DNA from 3 places in the Arthrobacter sp. alpha11c genome. Region 1 is predicted to be linked to each of the others. Evidence: riboswitches for the same ligand, from Rfam matches in the RefSeq annotation. Region 1 holds a riboswitch; each other region holds the start of a gene.

The links. Region 1 has a riboswitch for S-adenosylmethionine ahead of metX (homoserine O-acetyltransferase MetX). Riboswitches for the same ligand answer to the same signal wherever they lie in the genome.
Region 2: it holds a riboswitch for S-adenosylmethionine, as region 1 does, so the genes downstream of both, ACTAQJ_RS19540 (DUF1737 domain-containing protein) here and metX (homoserine O-acetyltransferase MetX) in region 1, are expected to answer to the same signal.
Region 3: it holds a riboswitch for S-adenosylmethionine, as region 1 does, so the genes downstream of both, ACTAQJ_RS00860 (aminotransferase class V-fold PLP-dependent enzyme) here and metX (homoserine O-acetyltransferase MetX) in region 1, are expected to answer to the same signal.

What each region holds. Positions count from the first base shown of each region.
Region 1 covers NZ_CP196747.1:1,964,775-1,974,543, forward strand. The annotation lists gene ACTAQJ_RS09075 (alpha/beta hydrolase) at 1-391, opposite strand, end outside; gene ACTAQJ_RS09080 (SGNH/GDSL hydrolase family protein) at 460-1,305, shown strand; gene ACTAQJ_RS09085 (winged helix DNA-binding domain-containing protein) at 1,350-2,507, shown strand; gene ACTAQJ_RS09090 (hypothetical protein) at 2,552-2,869, shown strand; gene metX (homoserine O-acetyltransferase MetX) at 3,010-4,131, opposite strand; SAM riboswitch class IV at 4,146-4,260, opposite strand; gene ACTAQJ_RS09100 (bifunctional o-acetylhomoserine/o-acetylserine sulfhydrylase) at 4,400-5,716, opposite strand; gene ACTAQJ_RS09105 (VOC family protein) at 5,943-6,581, shown strand; gene ACTAQJ_RS09110 (CPBP family intramembrane glutamic endopeptidase) at 6,723-7,496, opposite strand; gene ACTAQJ_RS09115 (histidine phosphatase family protein) at 7,609-8,265, shown strand; gene ACTAQJ_RS09120 (DeoR/GlpR family DNA-binding transcription regulator) at 8,298-9,089, opposite strand; gene ACTAQJ_RS09125 (class II fructose-bisphosphate aldolase) at 9,113-9,769, opposite strand, start outside.
Region 2 covers NZ_CP196747.1:4,197,353-4,207,121, reverse strand. The annotation lists gene ACTAQJ_RS19555 (PLP-dependent cysteine synthase family protein) at 1-133, opposite strand, end outside; gene ACTAQJ_RS19550 (aromatic amino acid ammonia-lyase) at 130-1,779, opposite strand; gene ACTAQJ_RS19545 (NtaA/DmoA family FMN-dependent monooxygenase) at 1,782-3,110, opposite strand; SAM riboswitch class IV at 3,277-3,388, shown strand; gene ACTAQJ_RS19540 (DUF1737 domain-containing protein) at 3,403-3,669, shown strand; gene ACTAQJ_RS19535 (rhodanese-like domain-containing protein) at 3,666-4,076, shown strand; gene ACTAQJ_RS19530 (O-succinylhomoserine sulfhydrylase) at 4,077-5,285, shown strand; gene ACTAQJ_RS19525 (hypothetical protein) at 5,296-5,892, shown strand; gene ACTAQJ_RS19520 (glutamate--cysteine ligase 2) at 5,889-7,103, opposite strand; gene ACTAQJ_RS19515 (UDP-N-acetylglucosamine 1-carboxyvinyltransferase) at 7,230-8,753, opposite strand; gene ACTAQJ_RS19510 (energy-coupling factor transporter transmembrane component T family protein) at 8,870-9,664, opposite strand; gene ACTAQJ_RS19505 (ABC transporter ATP-binding protein) at 9,661-9,769, opposite strand, start outside.
Region 3 covers NZ_CP196747.1:186,631-196,399, reverse strand. The annotation lists gene aroA (3-phosphoshikimate 1-carboxyvinyltransferase) at 1-201, shown strand, start outside; gene rsgA (ribosome small subunit-dependent GTPase A) at 204-1,319, shown strand; gene hisN (histidinol-phosphatase) at 1,374-2,186, shown strand; SAM riboswitch class IV at 2,378-2,491, shown strand; gene ACTAQJ_RS00860 (aminotransferase class V-fold PLP-dependent enzyme) at 2,523-3,932, shown strand; gene ACTAQJ_RS00855 (class I SAM-dependent methyltransferase) at 4,082-4,837, shown strand; gene ACTAQJ_RS00850 (metal-dependent transcriptional regulator) at 4,847-5,560, shown strand; gene ACTAQJ_RS00845 (MFS transporter) at 5,579-7,033, opposite strand; gene ACTAQJ_RS00840 (hypothetical protein) at 7,122-7,451, shown strand; gene ACTAQJ_RS00835 (S1C family serine protease) at 7,476-8,489, opposite strand; RNA gene ssrA (transfer-messenger RNA) at 8,673-9,041, opposite strand; gene smpB (SsrA-binding protein SmpB) at 9,173-9,643, opposite strand; gene ACTAQJ_RS00820 (peptidoglycan DD-metalloendopeptidase family protein) at 9,727-9,769, opposite strand, start outside.

The DNA.
Region 1 (9,769 bases):
CGACGACGGCAGCGAAGTCCGCGGGACGGTAGCGGAGCATGGTGGTCGCCATGGCCATGCCCATGGAGAAGCCCAGCAGCGTCACTGAAGAATGATTGGCTTTGACAGTGTCCAACCATTCAAGGGCATACTCAGCGGCAAGCTTTACTGCTTCAAGGGAATATTCGATTGACGCCGTGAGCGGGAACCAGGTGAAGCCGGGGCCCATGGGCATGGGCGCGCGCAAGGAAGCCACCACAAATCCCTCCGGAAGCAGGCCGGCAAGGCTGAAGAGATCGTCCTCGTTGGAGCCATAGCCATGCAGCAGCACCAGAAGCGGCTTGCCCTCCCGCTCGGCTTCGTCATGGGACCACAGGACAACGGGCGCGGGGAATGCAACGGCTTCAGTCATGGGTCTATTCTTGCAGTTACTGATGGGTAACAACCTACGGTGGCGTAGGTTTGCAGGTTCAAGGCAGGATGGAAAGCGTGAGTGACGTCAATTCATTGGTGAAGCCGGGCGATCCGGTTCAAACACACCCTTGGAGCCGTTACGTGGCACTGGGGGATTCGTTCACGGAGGGCATCGGTGATCCCGAGCCCCAGAACCCCGGCGGCTTCCGCGGATGGGCTGACCGTGTAGCGGAAGAACTAGGCCGCGGTCATGAGGATTTCGCTTACGCCAACCTTGCTATCCGTGGGCGCTTGCTGCAGCAGATCGTGGATGAACAAGTTGGTCCTTGCTTGGAACTCCAGCCGGACCTTGTCTCAATTTCCGCTGGCGGCAACGACCTCATCCGGCCCGGTGGCGACCCGGACGTGTTGGCGGAGAAGCTGGACGCTGCAGTTCAGGAACTGGGCTCCGGTGGTGCCACTGTGGTGTTGTTCAACGGGCCGGACACTGCATCCTCGGTGTTGGGCCGCATCCGTGGCAAGGTGGCCATTTACAACGAGAACCTCAGGACTGTCGCTGCACGGCACGACGCAATCATCGCGGACATGTGGTCCCTGAGGCAGTTGGCCGATCCCAGGATGTGGGACGAAGACCGCCTGCACTTCTCACCGCTGGGACACCACACCATCGCGATGATGGTCCTGGAAGCGCTGAACGTCCAGCACACCCTCGAACCCTTGGTGCCCAAGCCCCTGCCGGTCCGCACCTGGCGTGAGGCCCGTTCCTCGGATCTGGTATGGGCCCGTGAGTACTTTGTTCCCTGGGTTATCCGCAGGCTGCGGCATCGATCCTCCGGCGACGGCATTACCGCCAAACGCCCGACGGCGGGACCGGTCTTCGGTCCCAACGGCACCATGCTGCCGCGCGGCTAACGTGAGGATCGCTTGCAGGACTGACGCCCGGAAAGAACTCCGCGATGCACGCTGACATTTCACTCGCGCCGGACGAGGTTGTGCAATCCAGGCTTCGGCGTCAGCAGTTGCGGGCTCCGTACGGCGAAGGCGTTGATGACGTGCTGCGCAACCTCCTCGCGGTGCAGTCGCAGGAATTTCCCTATGCGAGGTGGACCCTTGCCCAGCGAACACCCGGTACCACTGCCGATGAGGTGGAGCAGGCGGTGGCTGACGGCAGGATCCTCCGGACGCATATCCTGCGGCCGACGTGGCATTTTGTGCATCGTGAGGACCTCGGCTGGTTGATGGGGTTGTCTGCGGATCGCCTTCATCAAGGCAACAAAGGCATGTACAGGCAGACTGGAGTTGATGAGCACGCCGCCGCCCGCAGCGGGCACATCCTTGCCGAAGCTGTGGCCGGTGGAGCCCACAAAACACGCGAAGAATTAGCCGGGGTCCTGGAACAGGCAGGGCTCCCCGGCAAAGGCCTTGGCTTCGTTTACCACCTCATGCACGCGGAGATCAGCAAAATTCTGGTGAGCGGCGCCCCGGTCCGTTCGGCAGGAGGTGCACTCAAACAGACATACGCCTTGTTCGAGGATCGAGTGCCCGCTACGGGCGCCACGTCCTTAATCGGGGACGACCGCGAGTGGGCTTTGGGCCAACTGGCCTTGCGGTACTTCACCAGCCGCGGACCTGCCACTATCAAGGACTGTGCCGCGTGGTCCGGACTGACCATGAAAGATGTACGGCTTGGCTTACAGATAGCTGAAGAGGCCGCTCCCGGCGCCTTGGAGCCTGTGGCGATTGAGGGCCTGGACTTCTACTTGCCAGCAGAGGACCTCGAAGCACTTGCTGCGACTCCGCCGCCAGCTGATGATGGGCCGCTGCTCCCCCGCGTCGATCTCATCCAGTGCTACGACGAGTACGTGATGGGCTATTCCCAGTCGAGGCACTACCTCGGTGGAAGGGCACCCTATTTCCCGGAGGGCGATGCTCCCATTCACGTGGTGTTGCTGGATGGCAGGTTGGCCGGGTGGTGGCGCCATGGCTTCTCCGGTGGGCTCTGCGAACTCGACGTCAGAATGAACCGGCCCGTCACAACAGCCGAACAACAGGCTTTGGAGGCAGAGGTGGAACGCTATGGGAGGTTCCTGGGCATGAAGGCAAAGCTGGTGTGAAACGGCGGGGCTAAGCTGGGTTTAAGACCTAGGAGGCCTGCACCGTGAACAATCTGATCTTCTGGATCATCGTCTGCTCGTGGCTGATTCCCATGGGAATCCGCCTATACAACAGGTCCCGGGCGCGGCGGCTCCAGGACCGTAATTTCCAGGACCGTAGCTTCCCGGGTCAGAACTACCCTGGCCAGAACTATCCGGGCCCCGGCTCCCCCGCAGAATCTTCCGGGACCGGGTTACCCGCAGCAGAGCTACCCGGGCTATCCCGGGGAGCCCGCCACCGTCCGCCCTGCCGATGCGCAACCGCCGGCAGGGCCGCCGTCGAACGCTTCTTCACCTACTTTCCCCAGCAACAGCGGCTCTGAGCAGCAAGGCTTCCGCGCGCGAAAACTGGCCGAACTGGACCTCAAGTTCAGCAACGGCGAGATCGCCATGGAGGACTACATGAAGCAGCGCGGCGAGATCATGAACGGCTGAGCCGGCCTAGTCGAAGAAAGCCGGGCCGTTAGGCGAAGAAGGCCTGATGCAGTTGGGCTGACAGTTGCCCGATTTCGGTGAGGAAGCCATCGTGCCCGATGGGGGCCTCGATCACGTGGACGGGAACGTCGCCAGGCAGATTTTGTGCCAGTTCCAATGACTGGGCCGGGAAATAGAGGCGGTCGGAGTCGACGGCTGCTACAAAGAATTCAGCAGTGGCGCTGGCCAAGGCTTCCTGCAAGGTGCCTCGGCCACGGCTGATGTCGTGGGACATGAGTGCCTCAGTGATGGCGATGTAGCTGTTGGCATCGAACCGGCGCACCAGCTTGGTGCCTTGGTGGTCGAGGTAGCTTTCCACCTGGTAGCGGCCACGCTCCCCCAGGACCGGAGCAGCCAGGGGCGTCTCTTGGTGCTGGGCTTCCCGGCCGAAGCGGAAATCAAGCTCCAGCGCTGATCGGTACGTGATGTGGGCTATCCGTCGGGCCAGGGCAAGGCCCGCCTCAGGAGTTGGTCCACCGTAGTAATCGCCGTTGTTGAAGTTCGGGTCCTGGCGGATGGCGAGTGTCTGCGACTGGGCGAAAGCGATTTGCTCGGCTGTGCTGTAGGCGCCGACAGAAATAACCGCGCACCGCTGGACACGCTCAGGGAAGGTCACCGCCCACTCAAGTGCCCGCGCCCCACCCATCGAACCGCCAAGGACGGCGTGCCATGACTTGATCCCCAACGCGTCGGCGAGGCGGGCTTCAGCCACCGTGCTGTCGCGCAAAGTGATCAGGGGGAAGCGGGATCCCCAGGGCCGCCCGTCCGGCGCCTGGGACGATGGGCCCGTGCTGCCGTAACAGCCGCCCACAATGTTGATGGAGATAACGAAGAACCGGTTGGTGTCGATCGTCGCGCCTGGGCCAACGAGTTGCTCCCACCAGCCTTCCTCATCAGTAGCACCGCGGGCCACATGCGTGCTGCCCGTCAGAGCGTGCTGAACGAGGACTGCGTTGGACGCATCCGCGTTCAACTGCCCCCAGGTTTCGTAAGCCAGCACAACGTCAGGGAGAAAACCGCCGGCTTCAAGTTCCAGCGAACCTACGCCGGCGTACTTGACCGTCCCGTCTTCTTTGCCCGGTTTTGGGGGTGCTGTAGCAGTAATGGTCATTCCTTTGACACCTAACCTCGCGCTTGCCTGCCGCCTTGCGTGCGACAGGCCAGGTCCTCACCCGGGGCACCCCACCGCGGAGGAGGGTTGCCGGCCAGCAAGCCGGGGCTGTCGCTGGCACTCATGACCTAATACGTAGAGTCTAGGAAAAATACCCTTGTTTTGGCGAAGAATGTGACAGCTGTGTGACGGTTTAGGGGCGCTTCGTTCAGGAACACACATGCTGAAGGGCCGCCCGGCGAATTTTCGTCGGCGGGCGGCCGCTCCGCTAAGCGCCTTTGGCAGCCCGGAAACCAGCCTCCAGGTCAGCAATAATGTCGTCCACGTGCTCGATTCCCACGGACAGACGGACAAGGCCGGGATTCACGCCCGCAACCAGCTGCTGTTCAACCGTGAGCTGGCTGTGGGTAGTCGACGCCGGGTGGATAACCAGCGAGCGGACGTCACCGATGTTGGCAACATGGGAGTGCAGCTCCAGGCCATCAACGAATCGCTTGCCGGCCTCGACGCCACCCTTGATGTTGAATGCCACCACTGCCCCGGTACCCCTCGGCCCGTACTTACGGCCGCGCTCGTACCAAGGGCTGGACGGCAGACCCGCGAAGGCGACCGATTCGACGTCGTCGTGGGCTTCCAACCATTCCGCCACCTTGGTGGCGTTGGAGACGTGGCGCTCGACGCGCAAGCTCAGGGTTTCCAGCCCTTGAGCGATGAGGAACGCGTTGAACGGGGAAACCGCCGAACCCAGATCGCGCAGCAACTGCACGCGGGCCTTGAGAATGTAGGAGAGGTTGGCTCCGAGCGCGCCGTCCTTGCCAAGGTCCCGCGCGTAAACGAGTCCGTTGTAGCTGGGGTCCGGAGTATTGAATCCGGGGAAGCGCTCAGGGTCCTTGCCGAAATCAAAGTTTCCGGAGTCCACGATCACACCCGCGATCGCCGCACCGTGGCCGCCCAGATACTTGGTAGCCGAGTGCACCACGATGTCCGCACCCCATTCGATGGGACGGATGAGGTACGGGGTGGACAGCGTGTTATCCACGATCAGCGGCACGCCAGCTTCATGCGCCACGCGTGAAATACCCTCGATGTCCAGCACGTCCTGGCGCGGATTGGACACCACCTCACCGAAGAACAGCTTGGTGTTGGGCTGTACGGCCTCCCGCCACTGGTCCAGCTTGTCCGGGTCCTCCACGAACGTCACGGAGATGCCGAACTTCTTCAAGGTGTGCGCCAGCAGGTTGTAGGTGCCGCCGTAAAGGCTGGGGCTGGCGACGATATGGTCTCCGGCCTCGGCAATGTTCAGGATGGCGAAGGTTTCCGCGGCTTGTCCTGAGCTAAGGAGCAATGCGCCCAGTCCGCCTTCGAGGCTGGCGATCCGCTGCTCCACGGCATCTTGTGTTGGGTTGCCGATACGGGTGTAGATCGGGGCGAGCTCGGCCAAGGCAAAGCGGTTGGCTGCGCTCTCTGCGCTGGGGAAAACAAAGGACGTGGTCTGGTAGATCGGAAGCGACCGCGCTCCCGTGGCAGAGTCAGGCTCCTGCCCTGCGTGGATCTGGCGTGTTTCGAAAGACCATCCTTGGGACATTGAATTCTCCTCTTAGTGGCGCGCGGGTTTGCCGTTGATCGCCGTAGGCGTGGGCTGGGGCCAGTCTAGGAAGCGCCCGGGTACTTGGACAGCTTTGTGACGAAGGCAGTATTTTTCAGTCTTTGCGCGACCCGGCGTGACGCGTTCCGGCGGCGCGCAATAAGGTCCCATGTTAGTTAGGCTTCCCTTAGCTGAGACCCCGATCACAAAGTGCCAAGATGAAGCCATGCGCATGGATCACGTCTCTTACGCTTGTGAACGAGATGGCCTTTTGGCCACTACCGAACGAATTTCCGCAGCTCTGGGAGTGGACGCAGTCCGGGGCGGAGTGCACCCGCGCTTCGGTACCCGGAACATGATCATTCCCTTGGCGGATAACAAATACCTGGAAGTCGTAGAGGTCCTGGACCACCCTGCTTCTGACAAGGCACCCTTTGGCCAGGCAGTCCGCGCACGCTCGGCGGCTGGCGGCGGTTGGATGGGCTGGTGCGTCGCCGTTGACGACCTCGCCCCCTTCGAAGAACGCCTCGGCCGTTCCGCAGTTCCGGGCAACCGCAAGTTCCCGGACGGCCGCGAACTTGTATGGCAGCAGATCGGCATTCTCGGCTTGATCGCCGATCCTCAGGTGCCGTACCTGCTCAAGTGGGAGGGCGATCCCTCACTGCACCCGTCCAAGGTCTATGAGAGTGACGTCAAGATGTCCAGCCTCACCATTGCAGGCTCGGCGGAACGCGTTACCGAATGGCTGGGCGAACCCGTGGAGAAGCCACTCGAGGACGTCGCTGTCCAGTGGATGGCCCCGCACGGTACGCCTGGCATCATGTCCGTCACTTTCGAAACCGCATCCGGCGCCGTCACCATCTGACGCGTCACTTCCTTGGGGCATGGTCCCCTCCCGGTCCAGCGTGTCCGGTCAAGGACCAGTGTGTCCGGTCAAGCTTCGGCCGCCATCAGCGGGTGCCAATGACGTCACCCACCGATGGCGGCCGAATTTCTTAACGGATGCCTAACCCAGGCCTATCGCCTTGCCGAAGAGGCTGAAACCAACGAAGGCTACGATGTCCAGCAGCGCATGCGCAATGACCAATGGCACCACCCGCTTCGTCTTGGTATAGATCCAGGCGAAAACCAATCCCATGGCGAAGTTGCCGATGAACGGTCCGAAACCTTGGTACAGGTGGTAGCTGCCACGAAGGGCCGCGCTTAGGACAATGGCCAGCGGCGTACTCCAGCCGAATTTTCCGAAACGGTCCATGAGGTATCCCACGACGATCACTTCCTCAACGATCGCGTGGCGAACCGCCGAGAGAATCAGCACAGGCACCGTCCACCAGTAAGCTTCCAGGCCGCTGGGCACAATGGCGGTGGTGATTCCGAGGGCCCGGCCGGCCGCGTACAAGCCAAGTGACGGGATACCAATGGCAGCTGCCAGTCCCAATCCGTGCAAAAGGTCCTTGCCGGGGCGTGCGAAGTTGAACCCCAGCCGGGCAAAGCCTGAGCCACTTGCACCTTCCCGGCCGCCTTGGCCATGCGATGAGAGGAAATAGAACACCAGGACCACCGGCACCAAAGCGAAGATAATGTCCAGCAGTTGGTACGTGAGATCGAAGTACTCGCGGGTGCTTTGGGACCTGTTAAGCGTAGAAGTTGCCTCGGACAGCGGCGCGCGCGTCATCTTGTCCAGGAGCTGCACCACGGAGTACACGGCTGACTGGCCCAGTGACAGGCCCAGCACGATGAGTACTTCGGCGCGCAGGCGGCGGCGGGAAGCAAGGAGCATGTACCTATCTTGCCTGCAGTTCCTGCCACTTTGCCGTGAACCGCGCACGTTCGGGTTCCACCCGCAGGCAGACCCTATGCTTGGTGGGATGAGTGCCCCAGGGAGAATCTTCATGATCCGGCACGGCCAGTCCGCCGCGAATGCCGACACGTCAATCTACAACCGTGTGCCGGACTACCGCATTCCGCTGACCGAACTCGGAATTGAACAGGCCCGGATAACAGGCGAGGCCCTCCGGCGGAAGCTCGACGGCGAGCAGGTCTGCGTTTATGTATCCCCCTATTTGCGGGCCTACCAGACTCTTGAGGCGTTGGACCTGGGCCCGCTGATCGAGCGGGTGATCGAAGAACCCAGGCTACGTGAGCAGGACTGGGCCAACTTCCAGATCGCCGGGGAGATCGAGGACCAGAAGGAGCTGCGAAACCTGTATGGCCACTTCTTCTACAGGTTCCGCGAGGGCGAGTCAGGCTCGGACGTCTACGACCGCGTGTCCTCGTTCATGGAGACCCTTTACCGCCATTGGGAAAAGCCGACGTACGCCCCAAATACCCTCATGGTCACCCACGGACTGACCATGAGGCTGTTCTGCATGCGCTGGTTCCACTGGACTGTTGAGTATTTCGAATCGCTGAACAACCCGGACAACGCCGAACTCCGCACGCTGATAAGGACCGACGACGGCCAATACAGTCTGGACAAACCGTTCAGCCAGTGGGTGCCAAGGGATGTTGACGATTCAGTGCTCCACGCGCCGAGAATGCGCTTTTAGCAGCCTGAGAATGCGTTTCTAGCGGGGGGCACTTAGCTGCCGGGCGCGACGATGACTTCCGTGCCCTTGGCTTCGAACGCGGCCTTGTCCTCAGCGCTGATCCCGGCGTCCGTGATGAGGTGCCGGAAGTCATACCCGGCCATGGCAGCAAAGGAGCGGCGGCCCACCTTGGAGGAGTCAGCCACGACGTAGGACTCAGTGGCCCGGCGCGCCATGACGGTGTTCACCATGGCTTCGCCTTCATCGGTGATGGTGGGGCCGAGGTCCGGGTCAACACCATTGACCCCGATGAACGCAATGTCCAGGGCAACCTTCTGCATGATGACGTCGGTGTAGGGCCCCACGAGCTCGTAGGAGCGCGGATTCAGGATTCCCCCGGTCACCATGATCTTGATGTTCGGACGAACGGCGAGCTGCGATGCAATGTTGATCGCGTTGGTCACCACCGTGAGAGTGGGCCTGTTGGACGGCGCGTTGAGGTCCTCACGCGTGGACAACAGCTGGGCCAGCGCCGTGTTGGTGGTTCCCCCACTCAAGCCGATCACCGCTCCGGGGCGGATCAGGGCCGAGGCGGCCTGGGCGATCTCCTGCTTGGCCAAGGCGTGGTCGTCACGGTTGTACCGGCCCGGGAGGTCGTAGGATACGGATCCGGTGGTGGCGCCACCGCGGGTACGGCTGAGCAGCCGTTGTTTCGCAAGGCTGTCCAAGTCCCGGCGTGCCGTGGCCGGTGACACGCCAAGCCGCGTCACGATGTCCTCGACTTCCACATGGCCGGATTCGGCCAGGAGGTCAAGGATGGCGGTCAGCCGATCGGTGCGGGTCATGACGAGCCTTTCGCGGGGTCTGGCTATTTCGCTTTGGCGAACAGCGTGAGCAAACGTGCGGATTCCAGCACCAGTGCGTCCCGGCCGGCCTTGATGTACTTCCGGGAATCCACCACTGCAGGGTTGGCATCGAGGTACTCACGGACGGCGCGGGTGAAGAACCCGTTCAAATGTGTGGATACGTTGATCTTAGTCATACCTGCGCCGATCGCAGCTACGAGCATCTCATCTGTGACGCCTGAAGAGCCGTGGAGGACCAGCGGTTTTCCGACCGCAGACTTCAGCCGCGTGATCAGGTGCAGGTCCAGCGCGGCGCTGCGTTCGGTCATGGCGTGGGAGGAGCCAACGGCTACCGCGAGCGCATCCACACCCGTTGCTTCAACAAACGCCTCCGCCTCCGCGGGGTCGGTCCGGACACCGGGTGCATGGGCACCGTCCTTGCCTCCCACTTTGCCGAGTTCAGCCTCCATGTAAACGCCTCGCTCGTGTGCGTAGCGGGCCACCCGTTGCGTGACTGCGACGTTCCACTCATAAGGCAGGTGCGCGCCGTCGTACATGACGGAACCAAAGCCCAGGTCCACGGCAGCGAGAGCGAGGTCCTCGGATTCGGCATGGTCCAGGTGAACCGCGACGGGCACTGATGCGTCGCGGGCGATCGCCAAAGTCGCCACCGCGATCGG
Region 2 (9,769 bases), 2.2 Mb from region 1:
TGCGCAATCCACGGCCCAAGGCCTCCAATTTCACCAGCGGAGTGTTGCCCACTTTGTCCAGGACGCTGGCATCCAGGCCGTCCGGCAGCCCTGCCGCCGGGTGTGCGCCTTGTTTGCGGATTGCGGTACTCACGTGGTCCCCTCCCCTTCAGCCGTAGCCGGCAATTCCTGCGCCACCACATCACGCAACTCACGTCGCGCACGCTCCACAAGGTCCGGAGCCGACGGCCGGTCTGCCAGCACATCAGCCAGCCGGCCCGCGACGGCGCCAGTCCCCTTCCCGAGCGGCTGCGCGGCGCCCGCTTCAAGCAGCAGATACGACGCCGTCAGCGCCTCAATCGCAAGCAATTTCTCCAAGGCCTCCAACGACCTTTCGAGTTGCTGCAACGCCAGCGGCGCCAAGGTGGAGTGGTCCTCGACGTCGGCCGAGAGGGTGGGTGCCCCGAGCGTCGCCGGCGCTGCCAGGAACTTCAGTTCGGACAGCAGTCCCGCTGCTGAGTACCAGAGCAGCCCGGGCAACTCCTCCTGCACAAGGCCTGCGGCCGGTCCTGATTCAGAAACCGCATTCGACGACGAGGCCTCCAGGTGCCTGGCGGCAGCCTCCAGATGCCTGGCGGCAGCCTCCAGATGTCTGGCCCGGATCACCCGTTGTGGCGGATACAGCTTGGCGATGCGCCGCTCGCTGGAAATCCCCACGTGGGCCAGGGCAAGCCGCAGGCCCTCAAAGGAAAGAGCCAACTGCATCGGTTGGAAGTTCCCGCCGGACACCATGTGCCCGGTTTCGACATCAACCAAGGGGTTGTCGCCACGTCCGTTCAGCTCCACCGTCAACGCAGCGCCGAGCTGTGAAACCAAGGAGCGAAAAGCCCCATGAGTCTGGGGCGCAGAACGGAATGACAAAGCGTCCTGCACCGAGGCTTCGGGACGAACGTCCTCCAACCACCCGCCGCGCAAAAGGTAACGTACCGCGGCCGCCGAATCCTTCTGCCCGTCCACCGCCTTGCCCGCTTGGATAGCCGGCGAAAACGGACTGAGGTTTCCGCCGCCGTCGTACCTTGCAATGGCCTCAAGCGAGAGGGAAAGCGCGACGTCGGCTAGTTCCGTCAGCTGTTGCAGGCGCGCGAAGGCGAGGGTGCCGGCCCCTACCGAGTAGGCGTTGGCGCTGACCAGGGCCAGGGCCTCACCGGGCGCGAGCCGCAGCGGCTGGAGACCGGCGTCGGCGAGCGCTTTCGCCCCGGGTACCAGGGTGCCGTCCGCATCGATCGCTTCACCTTCACCGATGGCGACGGCGGCGACGGCGGCGAGCTGGGTGAGGTCCGACGAGCCGACTGAGCCTTCGCGGGGGATGGCGGGAAGAACTCCACGGTTGAGTAGTTCCGCATAGAACTGGGCGGTCTCCGGGCGCACACCGGAGCCGCCGCGGCTGAATCCGATGAGCCGGGCGAGGATCACGGCGCGAGCGGAGGGCCGGTCCAGATGGTCGCCCACACCACTGTTGTGGTATCTGACTACTTGGATTTGATAGGCAAGAACCGACCTCTCCTCCACAGCCGTATCCCGTCCGGATCCGAGGAGTGTGTTGAGGCCGTAGATTTTCTGCCCTGAGGTCGACGCGCGCTCCAGTACTTCGCGTGAGCGGCCGATTAAAGACAACGCATCGTGGTTGAGTTTCACGTGAAACGCCGGATCCAGCGCAGCCTGCGCCACGCTTTCAGGGTCCACCGGCGATGTGCCGATCAGCAGGGTTCTGGACTCGGAGGAAATGTGCTCGGAGGCCATCGTCAGAAGTCCAGAAGATTCTGGCGGAAGCCGCCATCGCCGTAACTCTTCCTCAACAGGCCGCGGCGGCGCAGTTCGGGAGTGAGCTTGTCCAGCACGCCGTGCACGGTGACGGGGTCCACGAAGCCAGAGAAGAGGAAGCCGTCGCCACCCACGGCCTCCCCGGTCTCCTCAAGGTAGTCCGCGATTTCGTCAACCGTGCCGATGATTGAATCACCGGCACCACCGCTGCGTGCCTGAAGGATCTGGCGCAGGGTAGACCCCGGAGGGGCTGCCTTGGCGAAGTGCTCCAACGTGCCTTGGTTGCTGTTGGTGCTCAATTCAGGCAACGGCGCATCGAGGTCGAACTGCTTGAAGTCGATCACGGACAGGTAGGAGATCGAGTTGAGTTGGCTGTCGATATCACGCTGGGTAAGCTCCCGGCGCTGTGCACGCAGCTCCTCGGCCTCGGCTGATGAACCAACTACGGTGGGCTTCAGCACGAAAAGGACCTTGAGGTCGTCGGGGTTCCTGCCCGCCTTGGCAGCCTCGGCACGGATGGAATCCCGGTAGGCCTTCATGCCGTCAACGCCACGCGCCAAGGCGATCGCCACATCTGCATGCCCGCCCGCGAACGCTTTGCCCCGAGGAGAAGCACCGGCCTGCACCAGTACGGGCTCCTCCGGCAGGGGTGCAGTGTTCAGCGGACCGCGGACCTTGAAGAAGTCACCCTGGTGGTTAATGGGGTGCACTTTGGTGTGGTCGGCGAACACGCCGGCCTCAACGTCCTCAAGCACAGCGCCGGGTTCCCAGCTGCGCCAAAGCTGCCGGACGACGTCGACGAATTCCTCCGCCTTCTCATACCGAAGGTCGTGTTCAATCTGCTGGTCCAACCCGTAATTCTGTGCCGCCAGGTCACTGCCGGAGGTGACAACGTTCCAGCCGAGCTGGCCCTCGGAGAAATGCTGCAGCGTGGCCAGGAGTCGTGCGGCTGTGAAGGGCGGATAGAACGATGCGCTGACCGTCGGCACAATCCCAAGGTGCTTGGTGGCGGACAGAAGGTACGGGACCAGGGCCAAAGGGTCATGCTTGGGCGCAAAGGAGGCGTGTGCCAGCGAAACCTCGGCAGTGCCGCCATAAGTATCAGGAACAGTAAGGGAGTCCTCGATGATGAAAAGGTCAAGGCCGGATTGCTCAAACGCGCGGACGGCGTCTTGATACAGGGCAGGTTTCTTCCAGTCGAAACCCAGGCTGTAGCCGGGAGTTCCCCACCCCTGGACACCAAAACCGTGCCCCACGAACCATCCAAAATGCAGCATGGGCTTGAGTGTAGAGCTGCCTTGTCCGTTCACCGCGACCTGATTTCTTGCGAAGTTACAGGGGGTCGTACTGCGTCAATTATGCTCCCGGGACGTCACATTTGGGCTGCTACCCCAGCGCCGGCCGGTTACGCAACATGACGAGCGCGTAACCGCTTGCAAGTGCGGGCCGCCGCCGCGGGATGTTACGTTTTTCTTGAGTAATGAGCACCAGCGCCAAGCCCTGACTTGCTGGTCGGCAACCCTCTCTCCGGCGGGGTGCCTCAGGTGACTACTCGGCGTATCGACACTTCGAACTGCAAGCGTGACTGAGGAGCACCAGCCAATGCCTGAACCCACTGAAGAAAAACTCTCCTACCGCCTGATTACAGGTCCGGATACCCGTGAATTCTGCGAGCGGATCACCACCGCCCTCGCCGACGGCTACGTGCTCCACGGCAGCCCGGCAGCCACGTTCAATGGCACGGATGTCATCGTGGCCCAGGCAGTCGTCCTGCCTGCTGCCATCGCCAACGCAGACGCCGCCGTCGCGAATGCTGTTGACCAGTTGGAGAACGACGACGACGAAGAAGCATTCGAGGGACACGCATGAGTTACGCAGGTGACCTGACCCCGCAGGACGCGTGGGCCAAGCTGGAAGAAGGCGCCATCCTGGTAGATGTCCGCACCGAGGCCGAGTGGGCCCACATCGGCATTCCGGACACCAAGGCCACCGAGAACGATCCCCTGTTCATTCAGTGGAACCTCGCCGGTGGCATTCCCAATTCCCGCTTCCTTGAGGACCTGCAGCAGCAGGCACCCGAAGGTGACGGCGTGGAACTCGTTTTCATCTGCCGCTCAGGCCAGCGCTCCATCTCGGCCGCCATCGCCGCGACGCAGGCCGGGTTCACCGCCTACAACGTGCTCGAGGGCTTCGAAGGTGACCCGGACCGCTACGGCGAACGCACCATCAACGGCTGGAAGAACCGCGGCCTGCCAACCAACCTGGGGAACGACTAAGTGACTTTCAATCCCGATGCCGCCAGCTGGAGCCCTGACACCCAGGCAGTTCGCGGTGGCCTTGACCGTACCAACTTCCAGGAGACGTCCGAACCCGTCTTCCTGAACTCCGGCTTCGTCTACGAATCCGCTGCCGCCGCCGAACGCGCCTTCACCGGCGAGGACGAACGCTTCGTTTACTCCCGCTATGGCAACCCGTCCGTAGCCACGTTCCAGGAGCGGTTGCGGTTGCTCGAAGGAACCGAAGCGTGCTTTGCGACGGCGTCCGGCATGTCCGCGGTGTTCACCGCCTTGGGTGCCCTCCTGGCTGCCGGTGATCGCGTGGTTGCCGCCCGGTCCCTGTTCGGCTCGTGCTTCGTGATCCTCAACGAGATCCTGCCGCGCTGGGGCGTAGAGACCGTGTTTGTCGACGGTCCCGACCTCGACCAGTGGCGTGCTGCCCTCTCCGAACCGACCACCGCCGTGTTTTTCGAGTCGCCCTCCAACCCCATGCAGGAAATCGTGGACATCGCCGCCGTCAGCGAGCTGGCGCATGCTGCGGGAGCGACCGTCGTCGTCGACAACGTCTTTGCCACTCCCCTGCTGCAGCGTTGCGGTGACTTGGGCGCGGACGTGATCGTGTACTCCGGCACCAAACACATCGATGGCCAGGGACGTGTCCTTGGCGGGGCGATCATGGGCACCAAGGAATTCATCGATGGCCCGGTCAAGCAGCTGATGCGGCACACCGGACCGTCGCTCTCCGCGTTCAATGCCTGGGTGTTGACCAAAGGCCTGGAGACCATTGGCTTGCGCGTGAACCACAGTTCAGCCTCCGCTTTGAAGATCGCGGAATGGCTTGAGCAGCAACCGGCCATCAGCTGGGTCAAGTACCCCTTGCTGAAATCGCACCCACAGTACGAGCTCGCAGCCAAGCAAATGAAGGCCGGCGGCACCGTGCTGACGTTCGAGTTGCTGCCCTCTTCGGGGCGTTCGGCCAAGGACGCCGCGTTCGCGTTGCTGGACGGCCTGCGCGTCATCGATATCTCCAACAACCTGGGCGACTCCAAGTCCCTCATCACCCATCCGGCCACCACCACCCACCGGGCCATGGGGCCCGAAGGTCGCGCGGCGATCGGGCTGAGCGACGGCGTGGTCCGTTTGTCCGTGGGCTTGGAAGATGTAGACGATCTCATCCTGGATCTGGAGAAGGCCCTCAAACAGGTCTAGCCTTGCTGCCATGAGCGGGAATCATCCCTATCGCCGTGCCGGAACGGTCATCGTTGCCGGCACGGCGGTGTGGTTTGCAGGGATCTCGCCGGTGTCGCGTGTCTATATCACTCCCGACGCCGCCGAACGTCTTCGTATGCTCAAGGCCGGCCAGCGTGGCTGGGTGATTGGGCAGCACCTCGCTGCTGCTGGAACCGTCGCGGTGCCGGTGGGATTCGCCGCCTTTGCCCGCAGTGTTCCGGGCGGTCGGGCGAAGCGATGGGCTACTGTCGCCGCGGCCGCTTTGCTCGCAGGAGCCCCGCTCTTTGTTTCCAGTTTGTCCCGCCGGGCCTCGGACCTGGAACGCTTTGCCTATGGCCGGGGTTCCAATGCGCCATTCCTTGCCTACTCCGGGCTCCACGTTCTTGCCTTGGCGGCGCTGGGCGGAAGTCTCCTGGCATCGCCCGCCAAACGATGGATCGGGGTCACGGCCGCAGCCAGCGCGCCCATCTACGGCGCCATCCTTGTGGCCAAGAAGGACATCCCGCCGCTCGTGTTCTACCTCGTTGAAGGCTTAGCGGGGGCGTACCTGATGACGTGGGAAGAGACTGACTCTGCAGAAGCCTAGGGCCTGCGGACCCTGGTCAGGATGGGCGCCGGATCCTTGTGCGAGTCTGCGGTAGCGCCACGAATCGTCGCCTTCACCGCATGCCCAACCACCGCCCCCAAGGCCTCATTGCTGGGCGGACTCCCCGGCGGATTTTGTGCTTCACCTTGCCGATTGTTGAAACGCTCCGCTGCCTCGCGTTGCTCCCGGGCTCCGTTCCCGCGCTCAAGAATGTCCGCGATTCCGGCCTTCACGAGCTCCAGTTCACCTTGGTCGTCCAGGACAGGACTCAGGTAATCCACCAAAGCCCAGACCACGTCCGCTGCCGGTTGGGGACGGAAGTCGCCAAAGTCCAGGAGGTCTCCGCGAAGTCCCGAATTGCTCGCTTGCCAACTCGCCATCCGGAGCAGGGCCGTCGGCACCGAGGCGGGTTCGACGCCGTCGAGCATTTCCAGGGAAGCGGTCTCAACCAATGCCCTCACAAGCACCGCAATCAATGCCGCGTCTTCCGAGCGGAGGCACACGTCAGCCACCCTGACTTCCACGGTGGGATGGTTACGGGAGATGCGGGCGTCGAAGTAGATCATGCCCTCGTCAAGGAGCACTCCCGTTTCCAGGAGGCGCTGAACCATGCGCCGATAGGCAGTCAGCGAGCCAAACACGGCAGAAGGCCCGGACGTCGGCCACCGGTTCCACGCCTGGATCCGGTAGCTTTCGAAACCCGTGGGCAACCCACGCCAGTATGGGGAATTGGCGCTGATGGCCGTCAAAACAGCAAGTTTGTCGCGGATGTGATCGAGGACCACGACGCCCTCTTCGGGTGACTCCACGGCGGTGTGTACATGGAAACCGCAGGTCAGTTGCTCGTGGGCCGTCAACCCGAAGCGCTCAAGCATCACGGCGAAGCGGGGATCCGGGGTGGTGTGGGTGTTCTTGGCCAGGGGCGAGGTGGCAATCGCGGCTACCCGGGCGTTGTGTTTCCTGGCGGCGTCATTGGCCATCGCACGTCCACGCCGGATCTGCTGTAGGAGCTCGCCGTAGCTATGGCAGGGACGGGTCTGGGTTTCGATCTGTTCCAGCTTCAGTTCGTGGCTGAGCCCCATCCCGGTTTCAGGCGCCGCTTCCGGTCCTGCAAGCAGAGCATCCGCGAGCAGAGCGTCCGCGAGGGCCAAGGGCTCGCCCGTCACAGGATCGACGATGAGTAGCTCTTCCTCCACCCCGAAAGTCCGCATGGCACCATTCTGCTTCATGCGGCCGGAGAAATTCTGCTGGATCATCTCTCCATTGCCGACGTGGCGGCCCCTAAAACCAGGCTCCCCGCCCCGTGGCGAGCAGGATGATCCAGCAGAAACGCGTGCCTAGTCCTGGAAGTACTCCACCTTGGCGCCAATGGTGTTCAGACGTTCGGCCAGGTCCTCGTAGCCGCGTTCGATCACGTAGATGTTGCGAAGCTCCGAGGTTCCACGGGCAGCCAACATTGCCAGGAGCAGGCAAGCGGCCGGACGCAGGGCGGGCGGGCAGCCGATCTCCGCGGCCCGCCACTTGGTGGGTCCGTTGACGTAGATCCTGTGGGGGTCCAGGAGTTGCACTTGGGCGCCCAGCTTGTTGAGCTCCGTCAGGTAGATGGCGCGGTTCTCGTAAACCCAGTCGTGGATCATGGTCTGGCCCTCGGCGTTGCCCGCGATCACGGCGAAGAAGGGCAGGTTGTCGATGTTGAGCCCCGGGAACGGCATGGGGTGGATCTTGTCCTGTGGCGCGTGGAGCTCAGAGGGCTTGGTGGTGACATCCACCAAGCGCGTCCTGCCGTTGCGGGCCATGTATTCACCCGAGATTTCCAGCTTCTGGCCCATCTGTTCCAGGGTGGCCAGCTCGATTTCCATGAATTCGATGGGAACACGGCGGATGGTGACCTCGGAGTTCGTCACGATACCTGCGGTGATCAGGCTCATGGCTTCGATGGGATCCTCGGACGGGAAGTATTCGATGTCCACGTCTATGGCTGATCGGCCCGTGATCTTCAATGTCGTGGTCCCGACGCCCTCGATGGTCACACCCAAGCCCTGCAGGTAGAAGCAAAGATCCTGGACCATGTAGTTGGGGCTCGCGTTGCGGATCACTGTGGTGCCCTCGCGGTGCGCGGCAGCCATGATCGCGTTCTCGGTGACGGTGTCGCCACGTTCGGAGAGAACGAAGGAACGGTCGTGCCCATCGGCAGGGGGTGCCACCACGGAGTAGAAGCCGGACTTTGCCCCCACCGTGAGGCCGAACTGGCGCAATGCCTGCATGTGGGGCTCAACGGTGCGCGTGCCGAGGTCGCATCCACCGGCATAGGGAAGCAGGTACTCGGCGGTCTCGTCAAGGAGCGGGCCGAGCAGCATGATGACGCTGCGTGTGCGGCGAGCCGCCTCCACGTCCATCGATTCAAGGTCAAGGACTTCGGGCCTGCGGATACGGAGGTCGCTGCCGTTGAGCCAGGTGCATTCGACGCCGATGGACGTCAGCACCTCAACGATCCGGTTGACTTCCTCAATGCGGGCCAAGCGTCGCAGCGTGGTGGTGCCCCGGTTGATCAGGCTGGCACACAACAGGGCCACGCCGGCATTCTTGCTGCTGTTGACATCCACTTCTCCGGAGAGCGTATGGCCGCCTTCCACGCGGAGGTGCGTCATCTGCGGCTTGCCGACCTTGACGATGGAGCGGCCGAAGATGGCCTCCAACCGTTCGATCATTCGGAGGCTGAGATTCTGTTTGCCCTGTTCCATTCGGGCGATAGCGCTCTGGCTGGTTCCCAGCTCAGAAGCCAACTGCCCCTGCGTCCAGCCCTTTTCGCTTCGCGCGTTGCGGAGCAGGAGGCCTACATGTTCGGCGGTAGGTTGCGTCATACTCAAGAAATATCACAAATGAGTTAGAAGTGGACAACAAATCTCCGATTGAGCGGCAAACATCACACTCTACCCGTATCGTGCGATATCTGGTTCGAGAAGGTCCAACAGAAGCGCTAACGCCAGACGAAACTCCACGTTCCAGCGCCGACGGCCGTCAGTACCGCAGCGGCAGCGATGACGAGGCCGCCCAGGAGCACCCAGACGTCCAGGAGGGAGTAGGTGGATTCACGGGCCCACGTTCTCTGCCCGCCGCCGAAACCACGTGCCTCCATCGTGATGGCCAGCCGGGAGGCCCGCCGGACTGCCTGGACCAACAGTCCGAAGCTTTGTCCAAGTGTTGCCTTCAGCCGTTGCAGCGGGCTGCCCTGCGAACCCACTCCGCGGGCGCGCCTGGCCATGCCGATGGTCTGCCATTCCTCAGCCATTAACCCCACCAGGCGCATGGCGGCCAGCGAACCGAGGACAAAGCGGTGTGGCAGCTTCGCCTTCTGCGCCAGCGCGTCAGCAAGGTCGGTGGGGTCGGTGCAGGTCATCAGCAGGATTGCCGGCAGTGCTATCGCCAGGCCGCGCAGCGTGAATCCCAGTCCCAGCTGAAGGGAACCTTCGCTGATGGACCAGAGTCCGACGTCGAGCAGTACGGCCCCGCTGTCAGCCGCCACGATTGCGGTGCTCCAGCCACCAATCGCCGCAGCGATGATGAGCGGCCAGGCCCGCTGCCATAGAATCCCCAGCGTGAGGCCAGCCAACGGGAACAGGGCCAGCTCGGCGACGAGCGCCGTTGAAGCGGACACCCAGTCGATCGACAACGCCAGCACCAGCGAAATGAGAAAGACGGACACGAACTTCACCAGAGGATTGGCCCGCGTGAGGAGGGCGTGGTTGCCGCGCAGGTTCAGGGCGTCCCTCATGCGGCACCGGCTTCCTGGCGGGCTGCGTTGCTGTGCGGGTCCGGGACGTGCGGGTCCGGGACGCGCTGTGCCGCCGGATCCAGCCGCAGCTCTGTACCGCCAAGG
Region 3 (9,769 bases), 1.8 Mb from region 1:
CACCCAGGCGTCGTACACAGCTACGCCGACCACCGCATGGCTACGGCGGGCGCTATTTTGGGGCTCGCCGTTGAGGGCGTTCAGGTGGAGGATATCGCTACCACGTCCAAGACGATGCCCGAATTTCCGCAAATGTGGGAGGCCATGCTGCAGCACGGCACAGGCGACGACGAAACCGTCACCAGTGAGGCCAGCAACTGACCATGGGCCGCGACGCAAGCTCCTGGGACGAATCCGACGTCCGGATCCGTCCGAACAAAAAAGGATCAAGGCCCCGCACCAAAGACCGCCCCAGTCATGATGACGCGGTCATCGGCCGGATCATCACGGTAGACCGCGGGCGCTACACCGCCATCGCTGGGGAAGACTCGGCGGATGAACGCATTATCATCGCTGCACGCGCGCGTGAACTGCGACGCAACCCCGTTGTCCCTGGCGATTTCGTCGCCTTGGTGGGCGACGTATCGGGAGAACCGGACACCCTTGCGCGGCTCGTCCGCATAGAGGAGCGCAAGACGCTCCTCCGGCGCAGCGCTGATGACACCGACCCCATCGAAAGAGTGGTGGTGGCCAACGCAGACCAACTTGTGGTGGTGGTCGCCGCGGCCAATCCGGAGCCCCGAACTGGCTTTATTGACCGCGCCTTGGTTGCAGCCTACGACGCCGGGATCGAGCCGCTGCTGCTCGTCACCAAAGCAGACGTCAAGGACCCTGCCGAGCTGTTGTCCAACTATCTCAGCCTGGACTTTCCCATCATTATCAGCCGTACCGCAGACGATGAAGCGTCTGGTATTGACGCCCGCTCTGACGACGGACTGTCCGCGCGGCTGGACAGCCGCGCGGTTGCCGAGTTGCGGGCCCACCTTGATGGAAAAGTGACTGTCATGCTGGGCCATTCGGGCGTCGGCAAGTCCACCATGGTTAATGCCCTGACCGGAGCCGAACGGGCTACCGGTGGTGTCAACGCCGTCACGGGGCGGGGCCGGCATACGTCGTCGTCGGCGTTGGCCCTGAAACTGGCAGACGCGCCTCCAGGCAGCTGGATCATCGATACCCCCGGTATCCGCTCCTTCGGACTGGCCCACGTGGACCCCGACCGCATCCTGCATTCCTTCCCCGATTTGGAACCGGGCACGGAAGCTTGCGACCGCGGCTGCAAGCACGATGCCAGCGCCATCAATTGCGGCCTGGACGCGTGGGTGAACGAGGGACATGCCGGTCCTTCCGGAGTGGCCCGCTTGTCTTCGCTCCGGCGACTGCTGGGCGCGGACCCTCGTTTGGAAGCCAAAGAGACCAAGGAACTGGGTACCGTCAACTAAGCATTGGTGCTCCACATCCCAGCTGCACGGAACGTTTCACGATAGTTTGGTGGCATGACCCAACCCGTTTCCAGCTACAACGACGACCTTCGACTGGCCCATGTGCTGGCGGATTCCGTGGACGCCCAAACCATGGACCGCTTCAAGGCTTTGGATCTGCAGGTCGAAACCAAGCCTGACCTCACGCCCGTGACGGATGCCGACAAGGCTGCGGAAGAAGCCATCCGTGGCCAACTGTCGCGCTCGCGCCCCCGTGACGCCGTCCTCGGCGAGGAGTTCGGCAGCAGCGGGCATGGCTCCCGGCGTTGGATCATCGACCCCATCGACGGAACCAAGAACTTCGTTCGCGGCGTTCCTGTGTGGGCCACCCTGATCGCATTGGTTGACGAAGGCGAGCCGGTCGTTGGAGTTGTCAGCGCTCCCGCACTGGGCAAGCGTTGGTGGGCAGCAAAGGACATGGGCGCCTATATGGGCCGCTCCCTGGCATCAGCCACCCGGCTCAAGGTGTCCAATGTTTCGCGGTTGGCAGATGCTTCAATGTCATATTCCAGCCTCTCCGGTTGGAAGGAACGCGGCAATCTGGATGAGTTCCTGGGGTTGACCGAAGACATCTGGCGAACGCGGGCCTATGGCGACTTCTGGTCCTATTGCCTGGTTGCCGAGGGGGCCGTGGATATCGCCTGCGAGCCAGAGCTGAATCTTTACGACATGGCCGCATTGGTTCCCATCGTGACGGAAGCCGGCGGCCGCTTCACCTCGTTGGAAGGCGAGGACGGCCCCTTCGGCGGCAACGCCCTGGCCACCAACTCCATCCTGCATTCAGAGGTCCTCAAGCGGCTAAACCCTTCCTTGGATGACCTCCTCTGAACCAACAGCACCGACAGCACCAACAAGCCAACCGGCTTTGCATAGAATTTTCGACGGCGGATGCCTCCTTTTCGGGGCATCCGCCGTCTTTTCTTCGCCCAAAGCCCAGTTTCCGGACCCTTCGTAACAATGTGCTTAACAAAGCGAAGCGACTTTGGAGCAGGCCAGAGGCGTGACCTAACCTCTTTACAGGTCACGAGTGCCAGCGCTAAACCCCGGTTTGCTGGCCGGCAACCCTCCATTCGCGGTGGGGTGCCCCGGGTGACGACCTGGCCGGTCCGGAACGGATACGGCAAGCGCGGATCCCCATAGGGGGTCCCTCTTGAGTGAGGTCCCATGAGCACTGCTACGTTCAACTCCACCGTTTTGCCGTCCCTTGTGGTCGAAGAAGCAGCGCACGAAGCCGCTGCAGGCAGGCCCCTGGCCGCCGTCACAGGCGCGGAGCTGCAAGCTCCCCTGATCCAGGGTGGCCACGTCCGCTACGCCAACCTCGACTACGGAGCATCCGCTCCAGCGCTCACAATCGTTTCTGCGTATCTCAACGAGATCCTCCCCTACTACGCCAGTGTCCACCGCGGCGCGGGCTACGCTTCCCAGATCAGCACCTCGGTGTACGAGAACTCCCGCGACATCGTCCGCGAATTCGTCGGCGGCCGTCCCGACGATTCCGTCATCTTCACCCGGAACACCACGGACTCGCTGAACCTTTTGGCAGGCTGCCTCCCCGTGCTGGACGGAAAGCCAACGGGCGAGGTCCTTTACCTGGACATCGAGCACCATGCCAATCTCCTTCCCTGGCAGGGCGTCCCCCACCGCAGTGTCGTGGCTGCTTCGACACTGACAGCTACCCTGGCCAAGCTCCGCGAGGAACTCAGCCAAGGCGGAGTGTCATTGCTGGCGGTCACCGGGGCCTCGAACGTGACCGGTGAAATTCTGCCGATCGCCGAACTCGCAGCACTTGCACACGAATATGGTGCCCGGATTGTGGTGGACGCCGCGCAGCTTGCCCCGCACCGCCGCATCAATATCACCGAGGCAGACGTCGACTACATCGTGTTCTCCGGGCATAAGCTTTACGCTCCGTTCGGCGCCGGTGTTGTTGTGGGCCGTCCTGACTGGCTCGACGCCGGCACTCCCCACCTTGCCGGTGGTGGCGCTGTTCGTGAGGCCCGTCTGGACTCGGTCAGCTGGGCCTCAGGTCCCGCACGCCATGAGGGCGGCTCCCCCAACGTCCTCGGTGCAGCAACATTGGCCCGTGCGACGCAGGTACTGGCCGGCTTGGATCAGGATGCCTGGCATGCCCATGAAGCTGCCATCCGCTCCTACCTTGTACAGGGACTTGAAGCAATCGACGGCGTGACCGTTCACCGGATCTTCAGCGACTCCGAAGACACCATCGGCGTGGTCAATTTCTCGGTGGAAGGATTCGACGCCGGACTGGTGGCCGCCTACCTCGCCGCCGAACACGGTGTTGGACTTCGTGACGGCCGCTTCTGCGCCCATCCCCTGCTCAAGCGGCTAGGACTCCCTTCCGGCTCGCTGCGGGCCAGCTTCGGCGTAGGCTCCCGTCTGGAGGATGCCACACGACTCCTGGCTGGTATCGAAGAACTCAAGCGCACGGGTCTCGGTTGGGACTATGTAGTGGATGAAGGCCGCTGGGTACCGGCCAACGACCACCGCAGCTACCCGGAATGGGCACCAAACACCCCGGGCACCGCAGGCGCTGCTCCCTGCACGATTGACTGAAACACACGTACTGTGCGGTAAATTCGTAGGGTAACTGGCGTTCGCGGTAGAGGAGTCTGTGCGTGGCCGTGCCTTCCCGTAGTGTTTCCGGCGGCGTTGTTTCGGGTGGTGTTGTTTCGGGCAGCGCCAGCAGGCCAGGTGGTCCCAAACTGCATGCCACCCGCCGCCACGAACTGGGCCAGAGCTTCCAGGACGGCGGCGAACACTACGATCGCGTTCGGCCCGGCTATCCCGCGGACTCAGTGGATTGGCTTCTTCCTCCTGGAGCGAAGTCCGCCGCGGATGTTGGTGCAGGCACAGGAAAATTTACGGCACTGCTCGTGGACCGCGGCCTGCAGGTGGCCGCCGTCGATCCTTCCACAGACATGCTGGAGCAACTTCGAAAGTCCTATCCCGGCGTTGAGGCGTTGGAGGGAACAGCCGAGGCAACAGGGCTGGCGGACTCAGCATTCGACGTCGTCAGCGTTGCCCAGGCATGGCATTGGTGTGACCCGGTGAAAGCCAGCACGGAAATCGCCCGGATCCTCCGGCCCCACGGAGTACTGGGCCTGATATGGAACCAACTGGACACTTCTGTGCCCTGGGTACACCGGTTGTCACGCATCATGCACGCCGGAGATGTGCACAAGCCCGGCTTCCGGCCAGTTATCGGACCGGAATTCATGGACTTGACGAGCCATCTCACCAGCTGGGAGGACGCCGTGTCACCGGAGGACATCATGGAGCTCACAAAATCGCGCAGCTACTACCTCCGTGCAAATGAAGCCACCCGCTCAAAAGTCATGGGCAACCTGGAGTGGTACCTCTACGATCATCTCGGCCATGCCCCCGGCCAACTACTGGGATTGCCCTACCTGACCACTACGTGGCGGGCCCACAAGATCCACGGCGCCCCGCCACGGTAGGCTTGGTCTGTGAAGACCAGTACGCCCTCCTCCTCGATCGAGGACTACGTCAAGGTCATCTACTCCTATACGGAGTGGCAGGACAAACCAATCACGTCCTCGCAGCTTGCCCTGCGGCTTGGCGTTGCCAATTCCTCGGTGTCTGAAATGGTCCGCAAACTCAAGGACCAGGGCTTGGTGGACCACCAACCCTACAGTGCCATCAGGCTGACTCCGGAGGGCATGCGCCTCGCGTTGTCCATGGTCCGGCGTCACCGCCTCATTGAGACTTACCTCGTTGACGAACTCGGTTACAGCTGGGACGAAGTCCATGATGAAGCCGAGATGTTGGAACACGCGGTGTCCGATACCTTCATCGAACGCATGGCCGCCAAGCTTGGCCATCCCCTCCGGGATCCTCACGGCGACCCGATTCCCTCGGCGGACGGATCGGTGGAGCTTCCTCACGCCTACCGCATGATCGAGTTGGACGAAGGCCACTCAGGCCGCATCACCCGGATCAGCGACGAAAATCCGGATCTTCTTCGGTATCTCGCGTCGGAAGAGATCACCTTGGACGCTCCTGTGGAGGTGGTGGGGCGCAAACCATTCGGTGGAGCCCTCGTTGTTCGGATTGGCACCGGACCCCAACGCCGCGAATTCGATCTCGCGGACGAGGTTACAGGGGCACTTTGGGTCCAAAGCGCTGAAGTCCACGAAGGCTGCGTGCTTCCCGCGCGCTAACTGTGCACAGCGCATCGGTTAGCTGCGCTTGTCGGCCGACCCGCCGTCGTCGGACGCTGTATCCGGTGCACTGTCAGCGCTAACGGCCGCTTCGGGAAGGGGGTTGCGGATCCCGACGGCGGACGCCACCGCGCCGACGACGAACAGTGCCGCCGTGACAACCAAGGCGTTGTACAAACCTTGCCGTGTGAACACAGGACCAACGATCAGGCCGGCAAAGGCAATGCAGATAAGGCCGGCAATACGGGCCACGGCGTTGTTGACGGCCGAACCAATCCCGGCCTCTTCCTGCGGTACCGCGCCTAGAATCGCTGCCGTGAGTGGCGCGACGAGGGTGGTGAGTCCCACGCCAAAGACGATCTGCCCCGGCAGCACCTGGGTCCAGTAGTTCAGGGGCTCCTGGATGGAGAGGGACATCAGAAAGCCCACACCGCATAACAGCGGCCCCACAGTCATGAACCATCGAGGACCATATTTTCCTGCCAGCCCTCCGAAGTAGGACGCAGTCAGCATCAGGATGACGGTCGCTGGGAGCAAAGCGATTCCCGCGATGGTAGCCCCCATGCCTCCAACCTGCTGGAGATAGATGCCCAGGACGAAGAATCCCAGCGATATCCCACCGTAGATCGCAAGCGTGGCAAGGTTGCCCCAGCCAAAGTTCCTTATGGCAAACAGCCTCAACGGCAACATCGGCTCCCTGGTCCTGGCCTCGTGGACCAGGAACAACACCATCGCCACCACGCCGGCCAGGAGCGGCAGCCACACATGGACGCTCGCCCAACCCATCCGGCCCTGTTCAATGAAGGCATAGACGGGACCACCCAGCCCGATCATTGCCAAAACAGCGCCGAGGTAGTCGATTCCCTTGCTCTTGTCCCTGGCCGCATCCGAGGCCCGAAGGCCCGCGAGCAGAGGCCAAATCGCGACCGCTGGAATAACGTTGATGAAGAAGATCACCCGCCACGACAGCATGTCCACGGAAACCCCACCAATGAGGGGCCCTACGATGGCGGCGGCACTCGTCCAACCGGACCACTGGCCGATCGCTTTGGACTGGGAAGGCCCGGAGAAGGAGGTAATGATCATCGCCAACGAACTGGGCACCAGGAGGGCGCCGGCAATACCTTGAAGTGCGCGGGACACCACCAGGACTTCCCCGTTCCAGGCCAGGCCGCACATCACGGACGTCAGGGCAAAGCCCGCTAGCCCCCATTCGAGGATCCGAGCCCGGCCAAAGTGGTCCGATAATGAACCGGCCACCAGGATGAGGGCCCCGAGGGTCAACAGATAGGCATCCACCACCCATTGCTGGATGACCAAGCCACCGCCAAGTTCACGTCCAATCGCCGGGAGCGCAAGGTTCACCACGAAACCATCCAGGATGGCGATAAAAGAAGCCACAATCGCCACAACGAGCACCCGTTTTTGAAGCGGTGTTCTCGGCAGCAAAGCCACAGCATCCGTCATGTGCACAGCCTACGCGGCATTCGTCCATGGCGAAGTCCCGTATCGTTAAACGGTGATTAGTAGACGTGACGCAGCATTGGCCCTTGATATCTCCATGGAAATGGCCCAGCGCCACGGCATCCCGTCACGGCTGTCAGAAGCGGAACTTCGCAACCTCCAGGACAATCCCCCGGCCTGGCTGGTCCAGTCACGTGCCAACCGCACGGGCAAACGGCCCGTATGGGTTCACCTGACATGCGCAGTGTGCGGGTACTCCGAGGCGGTACGGCCCAAGAAGTGGTGGCCCGACTTCTCGTTTGTCTTTTGCGGACACCACAAAAACAGTGAACTGCCGGAACTGTTCCTTGGTGACGTACGCAGCGAATACGAAGGGGTCGGCAGCCGCTTTGTGGGCGTGGTCGACGTCCGCGAGGATCAGGCCTAGGCTCGTCTCATTGCTGCTGGCTCGTCATTGCTGGCTCATCTCCGACGGAACGGCTATCAGCTGTACCGTTTTGCCGTCACGCAGCACGGTCAACGGGAATGGTTCGCCTATGGCCTCGGCAAACAGCAGCTTCTGTAAACTCTCTGCACTGGATACAGCCCTGCCCTGGGCCCGAAGCACCAGGTCCCCTGGCTGGAGTCCCGATAATTCCGCAGGTGAGCCGGCAATGACTTCCACCACGCGCAGCCCCTCTTTCTGGCCAGTCCGCACCACGGCACTGGCATCGAGCGGGATCGGAGTACTCACCAAACCCAGGTAGGCACGGCGCACCCTCCCATCCTTGAGCAGGGAGGCGATAATTCGCTGGGTTGTCGTATTAATAGGTACGGCGAGTCCAAGCCCCAGTCCAGCAATGGCCGTGTTGATGCCGACGATACGGCCCCGGGTGTCGGCCAGGGCGCCCCCAGAGTTGCCCGGGTTAAGGGCCGCGTCAGTCTGGATGACATCCTCAATCACCCGCCGGTGCTCCCCTGCACGGACGGGGATGGATCGTCCCAGGCCGCTGACCACGCCGGCAGTCACGGATCCCGCAAGGCCCAGCGGGTTGCCCACCGCGATCACCAGCTGGCCAACCCTTAGCGAGTCGGCGTTACCCAAGATGGCGGGTGGCGGGGTGGGTTTGAGACCACGGACGACGGCCAGGTCAGACAGCGGGTCCGCCCCCACGAGCTCCACGTCGGTCTGCTTGCCATTCGCAAACACCGCTCTTCCGGACTGGATACCTGCCACGACATGGGCATTGGTGAGCATGTACCCGTCACCGGTGAAGACCACAGCCGACCCGCTGCCCACACGCAGCTGCCCGTTCCGACGCGCACTCGTCATCTCGATAGCGGCCACGTGCGGCGTGACAGACTCCGCAACCCGGATGACGATCTGCGAGTACGCGTCCAAGGCCGCGTCGTCATCCGGCTCCGTAGGCGCCTCTGAATCCCCGCCGTCATCCGGAATTTCAAACTCTGGCTCGGTGCTCATCACATGCCTCCTGCTACCGCGGTGCCGTGCACGTCCTGTCCGGTTCCAGTCCAGTTCAGTGCCTACCCTGTACAACGGCCAGGACAGGGCGGCTAGTCCTCGTTCCCCTACGCCGTGGGTGAACGGCGTGCGTGGCGTGTTCGGACAAAGAAAAAGCCCCCGGATCACTGGGATCCGAGGGCCTTCCGGTGGAGATGGGGGGAATTGAACCCCCGTCCGATGTCGTTTTGTCAGGGCTTCTCCGGGCGCAGTTTGCGTCGGATTTTCTCGGCCCCAGCCATCCTGCAAACAGGTGGCTGATCCGGGCCCAGTCATCTAAAAGTCCCGTTTACCTCAATGACGAAGGCAAACAGCAGTGGCTATCTAAATGACGCCAGGAACCGGGGCGATAGCAACCCCGGGCTGACGGACTGTCTTACTGCTTAGGCAGCGAGAGCGAAGTCAGTGCGCTTAGATTCGGCACTTATTGGTTTGCAGACAGCGTTTACGAGATAATTCTGCATCCTCGGCCCGCTTCACCTGTCGCGACTAACATCGTCGAAACCGATCATCCCCGTATTTTGTTACCAAACCGGCAAGGCATTCATCAAGCGATCGAATACCTACCGGACTATCCATCATAACGCATGCACCCGGAAGATCATTCCCGCGACACAAGCCCTGGGCGGGAGCACCTGCATCCAAACCTAGCGGCGGTTGCGCTCCCGCAGTTCGCGCAACGATTCGCGCTTATCCTGCTGCTCACGCAGCGTTTGGCGCTTGTCGTAGTCCTTTTTACCTCGTGCTATGGCTATTTCAACCTTTGCCCGACCGTCCAGGAAGTAAAGCTGCAACGGCACCACGGTGAAGCCGGATTCGCGGATCTTTTGGGAGATCTTGTCCAGCTCTTCGCGGTGAAGCAAAAGCTTACGACGGCGGCGCGCGGCATGGTTGGTCCAGCTCCCCTGGTGATACTCAGGGATGTGGATGCCCTCCATCCACAGTTCGTCATTGTAGAAGGTACAAAAGCCGTCCACCATGGAGGCGTGGCCTTCACGGAGGGATTTCACTTCGGTACCCATCAGCGCAATGCCAGCCTCATAGGTATCCAGGACATGGTAGTTATGCCGGGCCTTCCGATTGGTGGCCACTACCTTACGGCCACTTTCCTTGGGCACGGTAGAACTCCTTGTTAGATGCGGATTTCAACTAGTGTACGCCAGAGCCCGCGGGCCCTGGTCCCTGACGAAGGGACGGGCTACTAGAGGAGGGTCATCGGATCCACTGCGGCGCCGTTCAGCCAG